Regions from separate parts of the Roseateles sp. NT4 genome, predicted to be linked through region 2. Evidence: riboswitches for the same ligand, from Rfam matches in the RefSeq annotation. Region 2 holds a riboswitch; the other holds the start of a gene.
What was found. Region 2 has a riboswitch for thiamine pyrophosphate ahead of thiC (phosphomethylpyrimidine synthase ThiC). Riboswitches for the same ligand answer to the same signal wherever they lie in the genome.

Region 1 (5,236 bases), on a different contig from region 2:
CGGGAGCACGCTCTTGTCGTGCGCCTCAAGGGTGGCGACGCCAGCGTCTTCGGTCGCCTGGAGGAAGAGCTGATCGCTTTGGCCGAGGCCGGCATTGCCAGCGAAGTCGTCCCCGGCGTCACCGCTGCTCTGGCCGCCGCCGCCCAGGCCCAACGCCCGCTGACCCGCCGCGGCCGTGGTCGCAGCGTCAGCATGACGACGGCCATGACCGAGGCCGGCGAACTGCGCGCCGCCCGCTCGGCCGACACCGAGGTCTTCTACATGGCGGGGCGCCAATTGGCTGCCCTGGGCCGCCAGCTGCTGGCATCGGGCTGGCCCGCTGACACGCCGACGCTGGTCGTCAGCCGCGCCGGCTGCGCCGACGCCATCACCAGCGAGCACGCCTTGGCCGATCTCGCCCACGCCGCGCTGCTGCATCGCGGCCGCCCCACGGTCGTCACGGTGGGGACAGGTGCCAGTCCCGTCGCGGCGCAGGATCAAAACCTGCCCGCCGCTAAAATCATCGTTTCGCCTGAAACATTGCCCATCTAAGGCGCCCCTTACTTCTCAGAGCTGCCCATGACCCACGTCGTCACCGAAGCCTGCATCCGCTGCAAATACACCGACTGCGTCGACGTCTGCCCGGTGGACTGCTTCCGCGAAGGCCCCAACTTCCTGACCATCGACCCCGATGAGTGCATCGATTGCGCCGTGTGCATCCCCGAGTGCCCGGTCAACGCGATCATGCCGGAGGAGGATGTGCCGGGCGATCAGATCCACATGATCAAGATCAACGCCGACCTCGCCAAGGGCTGGCCCAGCATCACCAAGCGCAAGCCCGCCCTGCCGGACGCCGACGAGTGGAAAGACAAGACGGGCAAGCTGCCCGAGCTGATCCGCTGATCGCTTTTCCTTTCCTATGCAGGCAGCCGTAGCGATCAGGCCCGATGCCACCCACACCGACGCCGTCATCGTCGGTGCCGGGCCGGTCGGGCTCTTCCAGGTCTTCGAGCTGGGCCTGCTGGAGATCAAGGCTCACATCATCGACAGCCTGGCCTACCCCGGTGGCCAGTGCATCGAGCTGTATCCCGACAAGCCCATCTACGACATCCCGGCCGTGCCCGTGTGCACCGGCAAGGAGCTGACCGACAACCTGCTCAAGCAGATCGAGCCCTTCGGCGCGACCTTCCACCTGGGCCAGGAAGTCACCGTCGTGCAGAAGCTCGAGGATGGCGGCTTCATCGTCGAGACCAACAAGGGCACGCAGTTCGTCACCAAGACGGTCTTCATCGCCGGCGGCGTCGGCAGCTTCCAGCCGCGCACGCTGAAGGTCGAAGGCGTCGAGCCTTACGAGGCCACCCAGGTCCACTACCGCGTCAAGGCGCCCAACCAGTTTGCCGGCAAGAACCTGCTCATCATCGGCGGCGGCGACTCGGCCCTGGACTGGGCGCTGAACTTCTGTGCCGCCAACCCTGACGGCAACCCGCACAAGGCCGAGAGCGTCATCCTCGTGCACCGCAGGGATGGCTTCCGCGCCGCGCCCGCCAGCGTTGCCAAGATGCATGAGCTTTGCGACGCCCACGAGATGCAGTTCATCGTCGGCCAGACCGTGGGCATCACCGAGGCGGATGGCCAACTCACCGGGCTGAAGATCGCCGGCAACGACGGCATCACGCGTGTGGTGCCCTGCGACCAGGTGCTGGCCTTCTTCGGCCTCAGCCCCAAGCTTGGGCCCATTGCCGAATGGGGCTTGGCCCTGGAGCGCAAGCAGATCGTCGTCGACACCGAGAAGTTCGAGACCAGCGTGCCGGGCATCTTTGCCGTCGGCGACGTGAACACCTATCCGGGCAAGAAGAAGCTCATCCTCTCCGGCTTCCACGAATGCGCGCTGGCCGCTTTCGGCGCGGCGCCCTACGTCTTCCCGGACAAGCGCGTGCACCTGCAGTACACGACGACCAGCCCCAAGCTGCACAAGGTGCTGGGCGTGGAGTCGCCAGTGTTCGACTGAGGCCTGGCTTCCCCAGCAGGCTGGCTAGCGGGGCTCGGACCGCCCATGCTCGCCGTAGCGGATCGAGATGATCTTGCCCTCGCGAATCCGCACCACCGCGACGAGATTTCCCGGCCCGCGGTCGTACAGCCACTCCTCCGTCACCACGCACACCGGTTGAACCTGTTGAACCGGCTGAACCTGCTGATAGGTCGGATAGCCGTATTGCGCAGGAAGCGGCTGCGGGATCCGGGCGCAGTACGAGTCCGAGACCGTGGGCTGCCCGCACGACCGGATCAACCACACCTTGGCATCGCCTTCGTTGATGCTGGTGTCGTTGCATCGCAAGGGGTCGGCGTGAACGGCGCCTCCTTCGCCCAGCAGAGCAGCCAGCGCGCCTGCCTTGAAGCCCAAGCGCAGCGCGTGAATCAGTCCCATAGCTTCCTCCTTCGACGGCCATGCGCCGCTCACATGTCCGGGCAGAACGCCGCAGGGACGTTCACGTTGACAGGCTGAACCACGAGCGCGCCTAGCTTTGAGACGAGGTGGAAGTATCGGCGAGCTCACGCCGCGGCCCGGCCGTTTCGAAACCGCCTGCCCAACCGCTCACGGGCGGCTTTCCTACATCCGCTGCCGTCCAAACCGGGCATGCTCGCTCATCGTCCCTGCCCCACCGCCACCGTCAAGGAGACTGAAATGCGCGTCATGGTGATCGTGAAAGCCACTGCCGATTCCGAAGCGGGCCGCCTGCCCAGCACCGAAGAATTCGCCGCCATGGGCGCGTTCAATGAGGAACTGGTGAAGGCCGGTGTCATGCAAAGCGGCGATGGCTTGAAGCCGACGTCCGCCGGCAAGCGCGTGCGGTTCTCCGGCCCGGACCGCGCCGTCATCGACGGTCCCTTCGGTGCGCCCAACGACCAGATCGCGGGCTTCTGGATCTGGAACGTCACATCGATGGATGCGGCCGTCGACTGGGTCAAGCGCTGCCCCAACCCGATGCCCGGCGACAGCGAGATCGAGATCCGTCCGTTTTATGAGGCGGAAGACTTCGGCGAGACGTTCACGCCCGAATTGCAGGCACAGGAAGACAAGCTGCGCGCCAAGATGGACGCGCAACAGCGCAGCTGAGGCCTGAAACAGGCCCGCGACTAGAATCCACACCGCGCCTGGGCAACCAGGCGTTTCGCTAGGGGTGTTGCGCCTGCCAAGGCGGCGCGCGACTGAGACAGTCCCTTTGAACCTGACTGAGGTAATCCTCGCGCAGGGAAGCACGCTGAACGCCCAGGCCGAATCTTCGTCTCCCGCCCCTGAGCTCTGTCGTTTGCCGACCTGCCATCGCTTTGCATTCCGATGGCACGACTTCTTTCTCTTTCCTCCATCGCAGCCGCCACGGCGCTGCTGGCGTCGCATCTCGCTTCGGCTCAGTCCCTGCCCCAGGTCAGCGTGACCGGCAAGGCCACCGAGGCCGTGCCCAGCCTGTCGGGCTTCAACGACCCGCCGGCCAAGCTGCCGATGCAGGCCCTGAGTCTGTCGGCCGAGCGCCTGGACGACCTCGGTATCAGCCAGCTCTCGGGCATCACCAAGCTCGATGCTTCCGTCTCCGACGCCTACAACGCCGTGGGCTACTGGTCGCAGCTGAAGATACGCGGCTTCGACCTCGACAACCGCTTCAACCTGCGCCGCGACGGCCTGCCCATCAGCGGCGAGACCGCGCTGTCGCTGGTCAACAAGTCGGGCATCGAGGTGCTCAAGGGCAGCTCGGGCATGCAGGCCGGCACCAGCTCGCCGGCCGGCATCGTCAACTTCGTCGTCAAGCGCCCGCTGGCCGAAGACGGCACGGCGCTGATGCTGGAGGCCATCCAGGGCGGCACGGTGCAGGCCAGCCTCGACCACTCGCAGCGCTTCGGTGCCAACCGCGAGTTCGGCCTGCGCGTCAACGTGGCCGCTGCTCGTCTGGACCCGACGCTGCGCGACAGCAAGGGCCGCTCGCACACGCTGGCCGTCGCCACCGACTGGCGCATCAGCGCTGACACCCTGGTCGAGGCCGAAGTCGAGTTCAACCGCCAGAGCCAGCCCAGCCAGCAGGGCTTCAGCCTGCTCGGCGACCGCCTGCCCGATGCCAAGAGCGTCGACCCCAACCTGAACCTGAACAACCAGCCCTGGAGCCTGCCGGTTGTCTTCAACAACACGCACGCCTCGCTGCGCGTGCAGCAGAAGCTCTCCGGCGACTGGCGCGCCCAAGCCATCCTCGGCATCCAGCGCCTGCGCACCGACGACCGCCTGGCCTATGCCTATGGCTGCAGCGCCGCCAATGGCGACTACTACGCCGACCGCTTCTGCCCCGATGGCAGCTACGACCTCTACGACTTCCGCAGCGAGAACGAGCATCGCGACACGACGGCCCTGGACATCTCCGCGACCGGCCCCGTGCAGCTCGCCGGCATGCGCCATGACCTCACCGTCGGCGGGCTGACGAGCCAGTTCAAGAGCCGCTTCCAGCGCCAGGCCTACAACTACGCCGGCACCGGCAATATCGACGGCAGCGCCGTCACCGCGGCCCAGCCCGACCTGACCGACGAAAACACCAACCGCGACGAGCGCAGCAACGAGCTCTATCTGCGCGACCGCGTGGACCTCGGCGCCGGCACCACCGCCTGGCTGGGCGCTCGCTACACGCGTCTGCACCGCGAGAGCGTGCGCACGGATGGTGGCCGGCGCACCGACTATTCGCAGGGCGTCACCACGCCGTGGATCGCGCTCAGCCACGCCATCGCCAGCGACTGGCTGGTCTATGCGAGCTGGGGCGAGGGCGTTGAAAGTGAAGTCACGCCCAACCGCGCCCGTTACGTCAATGCCGGCCAGGCCCTGCCCGCGCTGAAGAGCCGCCAGACCGAGATCGGCCTGAAGACCGGCACCCAGCGTGTCGAAGGCTCGCTGACGGCCTTCGACATCCGCCGCCCGCTGTGGCGCGACATCGGCAGCTGCGACGTCGACCTGAGCTGCGAACACCGCGCCGACGGCTATGCCCGCCATCGCGGCATCGAGGCCAGCGCCGACCTGAAGTGGAGCGGCGGCGGCCTGTTCGCTAGCGCCATGCGCCTGCAGGCGCGCCGCGAAGGCAGCATCGACGCCAGCCTCAACGGCAAGCTGCCGCCCAATGTGCCCGAGACCACGCTGAAGGCCCATGTGCGCCAGGACCTGCTGCCCGGGCTGCAGGCCCAGCTCGGTGTCCGCTACGAGGGCAGCCGCTTTGCCACGCCCGACAACAGC
Region 2 (5,236 bases):
GGCGAGACGGCTTGCTGGATGCGGGCCAGTTGCGGCGCACTCAGCACGATGTTCAGCAGGGACTGCAGGCGTGGCTCGAGCAGGCCGGAGACGATGTACTGCCAGCGATAGGCCTTCAGCACCGTGTCACCGATCTGCTCGATGTGCTCGGGGTTGATGATGCCGGCGGTCTTCAGAAAGTAGGCCGCGTCCGCCGCGGCCTGGCCCTGCAGGATGCCGTCCACGCCCTGCACCAGGGCGATCAGGTCTTCGACGGCGGCGTCACGTTCCAGCGGCACCAGCTTGGCGTCTTCGCGCAGCCATTCCAGCTCGTCGAGGATGGCGTGCTGGGACTCCTCCTTCCAGTGGAAGAGGAAAACGTCGCGGTAGAGGTCGGAGACGTCCTCGCCGGCCTCGCCGATGCTGGCGCGGTAGTGGGTCTGCGTGAACAGCTCGATATGGCAGGTCAGGGCCAGAACCGCCCAGCTGCTCTTGCCGAGCACGAACTCCGCGACGCCATTGGGCGTGGCCTCGAAACGGTAGCCTGGTGCCATGCGGTCGGCGGCCAGGGCCTCGATGCGGCGGAACAGCTCCTGGTGCTTCATCTCCTCGTCGGTGAAGCGCACCAGGGCTTCCAGCGCGGTCTGGTCGCCCAGCCAGTGGTCGCGGCTGATCTCCAGCATCTTGGCGCCGATGAAGCGTTCGACGAGGCCGAACATGTTGGCGTAGGTGCGGCCCTGGATCTGGCCGAGCAGGCGCTGGTCCGCGGGACTGAGGAAGGGCAGTTCGTCGATCAGCGAGAGCTGGTCGGGCAGGAACTTCTGGCGCAGGTCGAAGCTGCGGCCGCGGATGACATCGCGGTCGATGTCCCAGCGGATGCGTTTGGAGGCTTCGATGCAGCGGGCGTAGCGGGTCGTTTCGGTTTGCATGGTGGGGGCTTTCGGAAGCGGTGGACGGCGTCGTTCTGACGTGTCGTCATCATTCCGGGCCGCCCCTTTTTGCGCCTGAGAGCTGAGTCCCAGGACAGCCCCTGCAGGGCCTCAGCCGCCTGGGACCGCGGTCCCAAACCCCGCTTCGCGCGCCAGCACGATGGCCTGGGCACGGTTCTCCACCTCCAGCTTGGCGAAGATGCTGGTGATGTGGTTGCGCACGGTCTTGTCGCTCAGGCCCAGCACGGCGGCGATCTGCGCGTTGTCGCGGCCCTGGGCGATCAGCTCCAGCAGCCCGCGCTCACGCGGCGTGAGGTTCCCGAACGACGCATCCGAGCGCATGCCTTCGCCCGGACCGAGGAAGTCCCAGACCTCCTGCTCCCAGCGCTTCCAGGCCGGGTCGTCGGCCAGCATCAGGTGGTTGCGGGAGTCCAGCGGCACGAAGCGCGCCTCGGCGATGCCGCCGGCCAGCACGCGGCCCTCGGCAAAGGGCACGCTGAGGTCGCCGGTGGCGTGCAGCACCAGGGTCGGGCAGGCCAGGCGAGGCAGCAAGGCCTGAACATCGATGTCGTAGAGCGTCTCCATCGTGCGGGCCGCATTGCGAGGCGAGGTCGACATGCGTTCCAGTTCGTTGAACCAGCGCTGCTGCTCGGTGTTGGCGTCAGGCAGGAAGGCGCTGGTGAAGAACTGGCGAAAGGACGGGTCGTCCTTGCCCCAGCCCAGCTCGGCCAGCTTGACCATCATGCCGGCCAGTTCGTTGGACTCGGCCTGGCCCCGCTGGCGCCGCCCGCGCGCATAGCCCCCATGCAGCACGAGGTGGCTGACGCGCTCCGGGTGCTTGATCGCATAGGCAATGCCGACCGGACAACCCTGCGACACGCCCAGCAGCGCAAAGCGCACCAGGCCGGCCGCATCTACGACAGCCTCGAGGTCGCTGACCATGGCATCGAAGGAGATCTCCGGCACCTCCCAGTCCGACAGGCCGGTGCCGCGCTGGTCGTAGCGCAGCAGGCGACGGCGCTGCGACAGACGCTCGATGAAATGGCCCCAGACCGGGCTGGTCAGCTCGAACTCGAGATGGGTCAGCCAGTTGCCGACCTTGACGAGGGGCGCGCCACCGCCGCTCTCGGCAAAGGCCAGCCGCACGCCGTCGGGGGCGGTGCAGAAGCGGATGGACTGGCGCAGCGGGGCGATGGGCATGGCGGCCGCATTGTCGCGTTGACACGTTCCGGCGCGCGCAAGTACAGTCGCGCCCGCTCCGGGGTGCTCCGCTTGCTGAACAGCAGGCAGACGCTGAGATGGCCGCAAGGCCAAACCCGTGAACTTGAACCGGCTAGTACCGGCGTAAGGAGAGCGCATGCCATGAGGGCGTGCTGGCGAGGGCCCACCTCGCCGTGCACCCGCAGGCGGCCACGGAGCACCGAATCACAGCTCCAGGAGACCGCCTTGAACGCCCCCGATCCCACCCTCTCGCTGGCCGAGCGCCTGTCGCTGACGCGCGAGCCTTTCCCGGCCTCGTCCAAGATCTACGTCAGCGGCAGCCGGCCCGACGTGGCCGTGCCCATGCGCGAGATCGCGCTGACCAACGGCGAGCGCGTGGGGGTGCACGACACCTCCGGCCCCTACACCGATCCCCAGGCCGCCATCGACGTGCGCCGCGGCCTGCCGCCGGTGCGCTCCAGCTGGGTGGGTGATCGCGCCGACACCGAGGCCTATGTGGGCCGCACCCGCGTCGCCCTGGACGATGGCGGCAAGGAGGACAGCGAGCGCATAGCTCAATTGCGCGCCGAAGCTGCCGCCCTGCAGCGCCAGCCGCGCCGCGCCGTCAGCGGTGGCAACGTCAGCCAGCTGCACTACGCCCGCCGCGGCATCGTCACGCCGGAGATGGAGTTTGTCGCACTGCGCGAGAACGGCAAGCGTGAGTGGATGCGCGACTACCTGTCCGACGCCGAGCGCGAGCAGAGGTTGCGCGGCGACTCGCTGGGCGCCGCCATCCCCGAAATCATCACGCCCGAGTTCGTGCGCCAGGAGGTGGCCCGCGGCCGTGCCGTCATCCCGGCCAACATCAACCACACCGAGCTGGAGCCGACCATCATCGGCCGCAACTTCCTGGTCAAGGTCAACGCCAACATCGGCAACTCGGCCGTCACGTCCAGCATCGAGGAAGAGGTCGAGAAGCTGGTCTGGTCCATCCGCTGGGGCGCGGACACGGTGATGGACCTCTCCACCGGCCGCAACATCCACACGACGCGCGACTGGATCGTGCGCAACTCGCCCGTGCCCATCGGCACCGTGCCCATCTATCAGGCGCTGGAGAAGGTCGGCGGCGTGGCCGAGGACCTGACCTGGGCTATCTTCCGCGACACGCTGATCGAGCAGGCCGAGCAGGGCATCGACTACTTCACCATCCACGCCGGCCTGCGCCTGCCTTTCATCCATCTCACCACCCAGCGCCGCACCGGCATCGTGTCGCGTGGCGGCTCCATCCTCGCCAAGTGGTGCATCACCCACCACCGCGAGAACTTCCTGTACACGCACTTCGAAGAGATCTGCGAAATCATGAAGGCCTACGACGTGACCTTCTCGCTGGGCGACGGCTTGCGTCCTGGCAGCGGTGCCGATGCCAACGACGAGGCCCAGTTCGCCGAACTGCGCACGCTGGGCGAGCTGACCCAGGTGGCCTGGAAGCACGACGTGCAGACCATGATCGAAGGCCCTGGCCATGTGCCCCTGCACCTCATCCAGGCGAACATGGCCGAGCAGTTGAAGCACTGCCACGAGGCGCCGTTCTACACGCTGGGGCCGCTGACCATCGACATCGCGCCGGGCTACGACCACATCGCCTCGGCCATAGGCGCGGCCATGATCGGCTGGATGGGCACGGCCATGCTCTGCTATGTGACGCCCAAGGAGCACCTCGGCCTGCCTGACCGCGACGACGTCAAGCAGGGGTTGATTGCCTACAAGATCGCCGCCCACGCGGCCGACATCGCCAAGGGCCACCCCGGCGCCCGCGCGCGTGACGACGCCATGAGCAAGGCGCGCTTCGAGTTCCGCTGGAACGACCAGTTCGCCCTCGGCCTGGACCCCGACACGGCGCGCGACTATCACGATGAGACCCTGCCCAAGGACTCGTCCAAGGAGGCCCACTTCTGCTCGATGTGCGGGCCCAAGTTCTGCTCGATGAAGATCACTCAGGACGTGCGCGAGTACGCGGCTGCCAAGGGCTTGGAGGCGGCTGACGTCGTCGCCGACGGCATGGCGCAGAAGTCGGCCGAGTTCCGCGCGGCCGGCGGCGAGTTCTACATCCCGATCGCCAAAGCCTGATGGCCTCCATCGCCATTGCAGGTGCCGGTGTCATGGGCCGGCTACTGGCCTGGCAGCTGGCGCGGGCCGGCCATCGCGTCAGCGTCGTCGACCCCGCCGAGGGGCCGGCTCAACCCGGTGCGGCCGGCTTCACGTCGGCGGGCATGCTGAGCCCACTAGCCGAGCAGGAGCATGCCGAGCCGGACGTCGCGGCCATGGGCTGGCGCTCGCTCGAGCTGTGGCCGGCGATTGCCGACGCGCTGGAGCGGCCGGAACTCGTGAAGATCGATGGCAGCCTGCTGCTGGCGCATGGCAGCGACGTCGGGTCGGCTCAGCGCGTTTTGTCGCGACTGCCGGGCGGGCCGGAGCCTTTGAACCGCGCCGGGCTGCAGATGCTGGAGCCCACGCTGGCGCCCGACCTCTGGGCCTGGTGGCTGCCCGGCGAGGGGCAGTTGCTGCCGCGCGAATTGCTGCAGACCTTTGTCGAGCGATCGCAGGATGTCGAATGGCGCTGGGGCCGACGCGCCGTCGCCGTCGGGCCCCACAGGCTGGACCTGGATGACGGGAATGTTGTCGACGCCGATCTCGTCATCGACACGCGGGGTCTCGGTGCCAAGCCCGACCTGCCTGCTCTTCGCGGCGTGCGCGGCGAGATCATCTGGCTGCACGCGCCGGGCGTCGAACTCCATCGGCCCGTGCGTCTGATGCATCCGCGGCATCGCGTCTATCTGGTGCCGAGGCCAGGGGACGTCATCGTCGTCGGCGCGTCGGAAATCGAGAGCGAGGACCGTTCGCCTCTCAGCCTGCGCAGTGCCGTCGAGCTGATGGCCGCGGCCCACAGCGTGCTGCCAGCGCTGGCCGAGGCGCGCATCGTGCACATGGAAGCCAATCTGCGCCCGGCGCTGCCCGACCACCGACCCTGCCTGGACCACCGGCCCGGCCTGCTGCGCATCAACGGCCTGTTCCGCCATGGCTGGCTGCTGGCGCCGGCCCTGGCCGAGAAAGCCCTCCAGCATGTCTGA

Region 1: another riboswitch for thiamine pyrophosphate. It lies ahead of ACS5PN_RS25095 (TonB-dependent siderophore receptor); the one in region 2 lies ahead of thiC (phosphomethylpyrimidine synthase ThiC).

The regions. Positions count from the first base shown of each region.
Region 1 is NZ_JBPZGZ010000004.1:431,571-436,806, reverse strand. It holds gene cobA (uroporphyrinogen-III C-methyltransferase) at 1-531, shown strand, start outside; gene fdxA (ferredoxin FdxA) at 559-882, shown strand; gene ACS5PN_RS25110 (NAD(P)/FAD-dependent oxidoreductase) at 899-1,987, shown strand; gene ACS5PN_RS25105 (DUF2845 domain-containing protein) at 2,012-2,404, opposite strand; gene ACS5PN_RS25100 (YciI family protein) at 2,663-3,094, shown strand; TPP riboswitch at 3,145-3,250, shown strand; gene ACS5PN_RS25095 (TonB-dependent siderophore receptor) at 3,317-5,236, shown strand, end outside.
Region 2 is NZ_JBPZGZ010000001.1:697,658-702,893, forward strand. It holds gene ACS5PN_RS03220 (hypothetical protein) at 1-908, opposite strand, end outside; gene ACS5PN_RS03225 (alpha/beta fold hydrolase) at 1,020-2,108, opposite strand; TPP riboswitch at 2,158-2,276, shown strand; gene thiC (phosphomethylpyrimidine synthase ThiC) at 2,355-4,235, shown strand; gene ACS5PN_RS03235 (FAD-dependent oxidoreductase) at 4,235-5,236, shown strand; gene thiS (sulfur carrier protein ThiS) at 5,229-5,236, shown strand, end outside.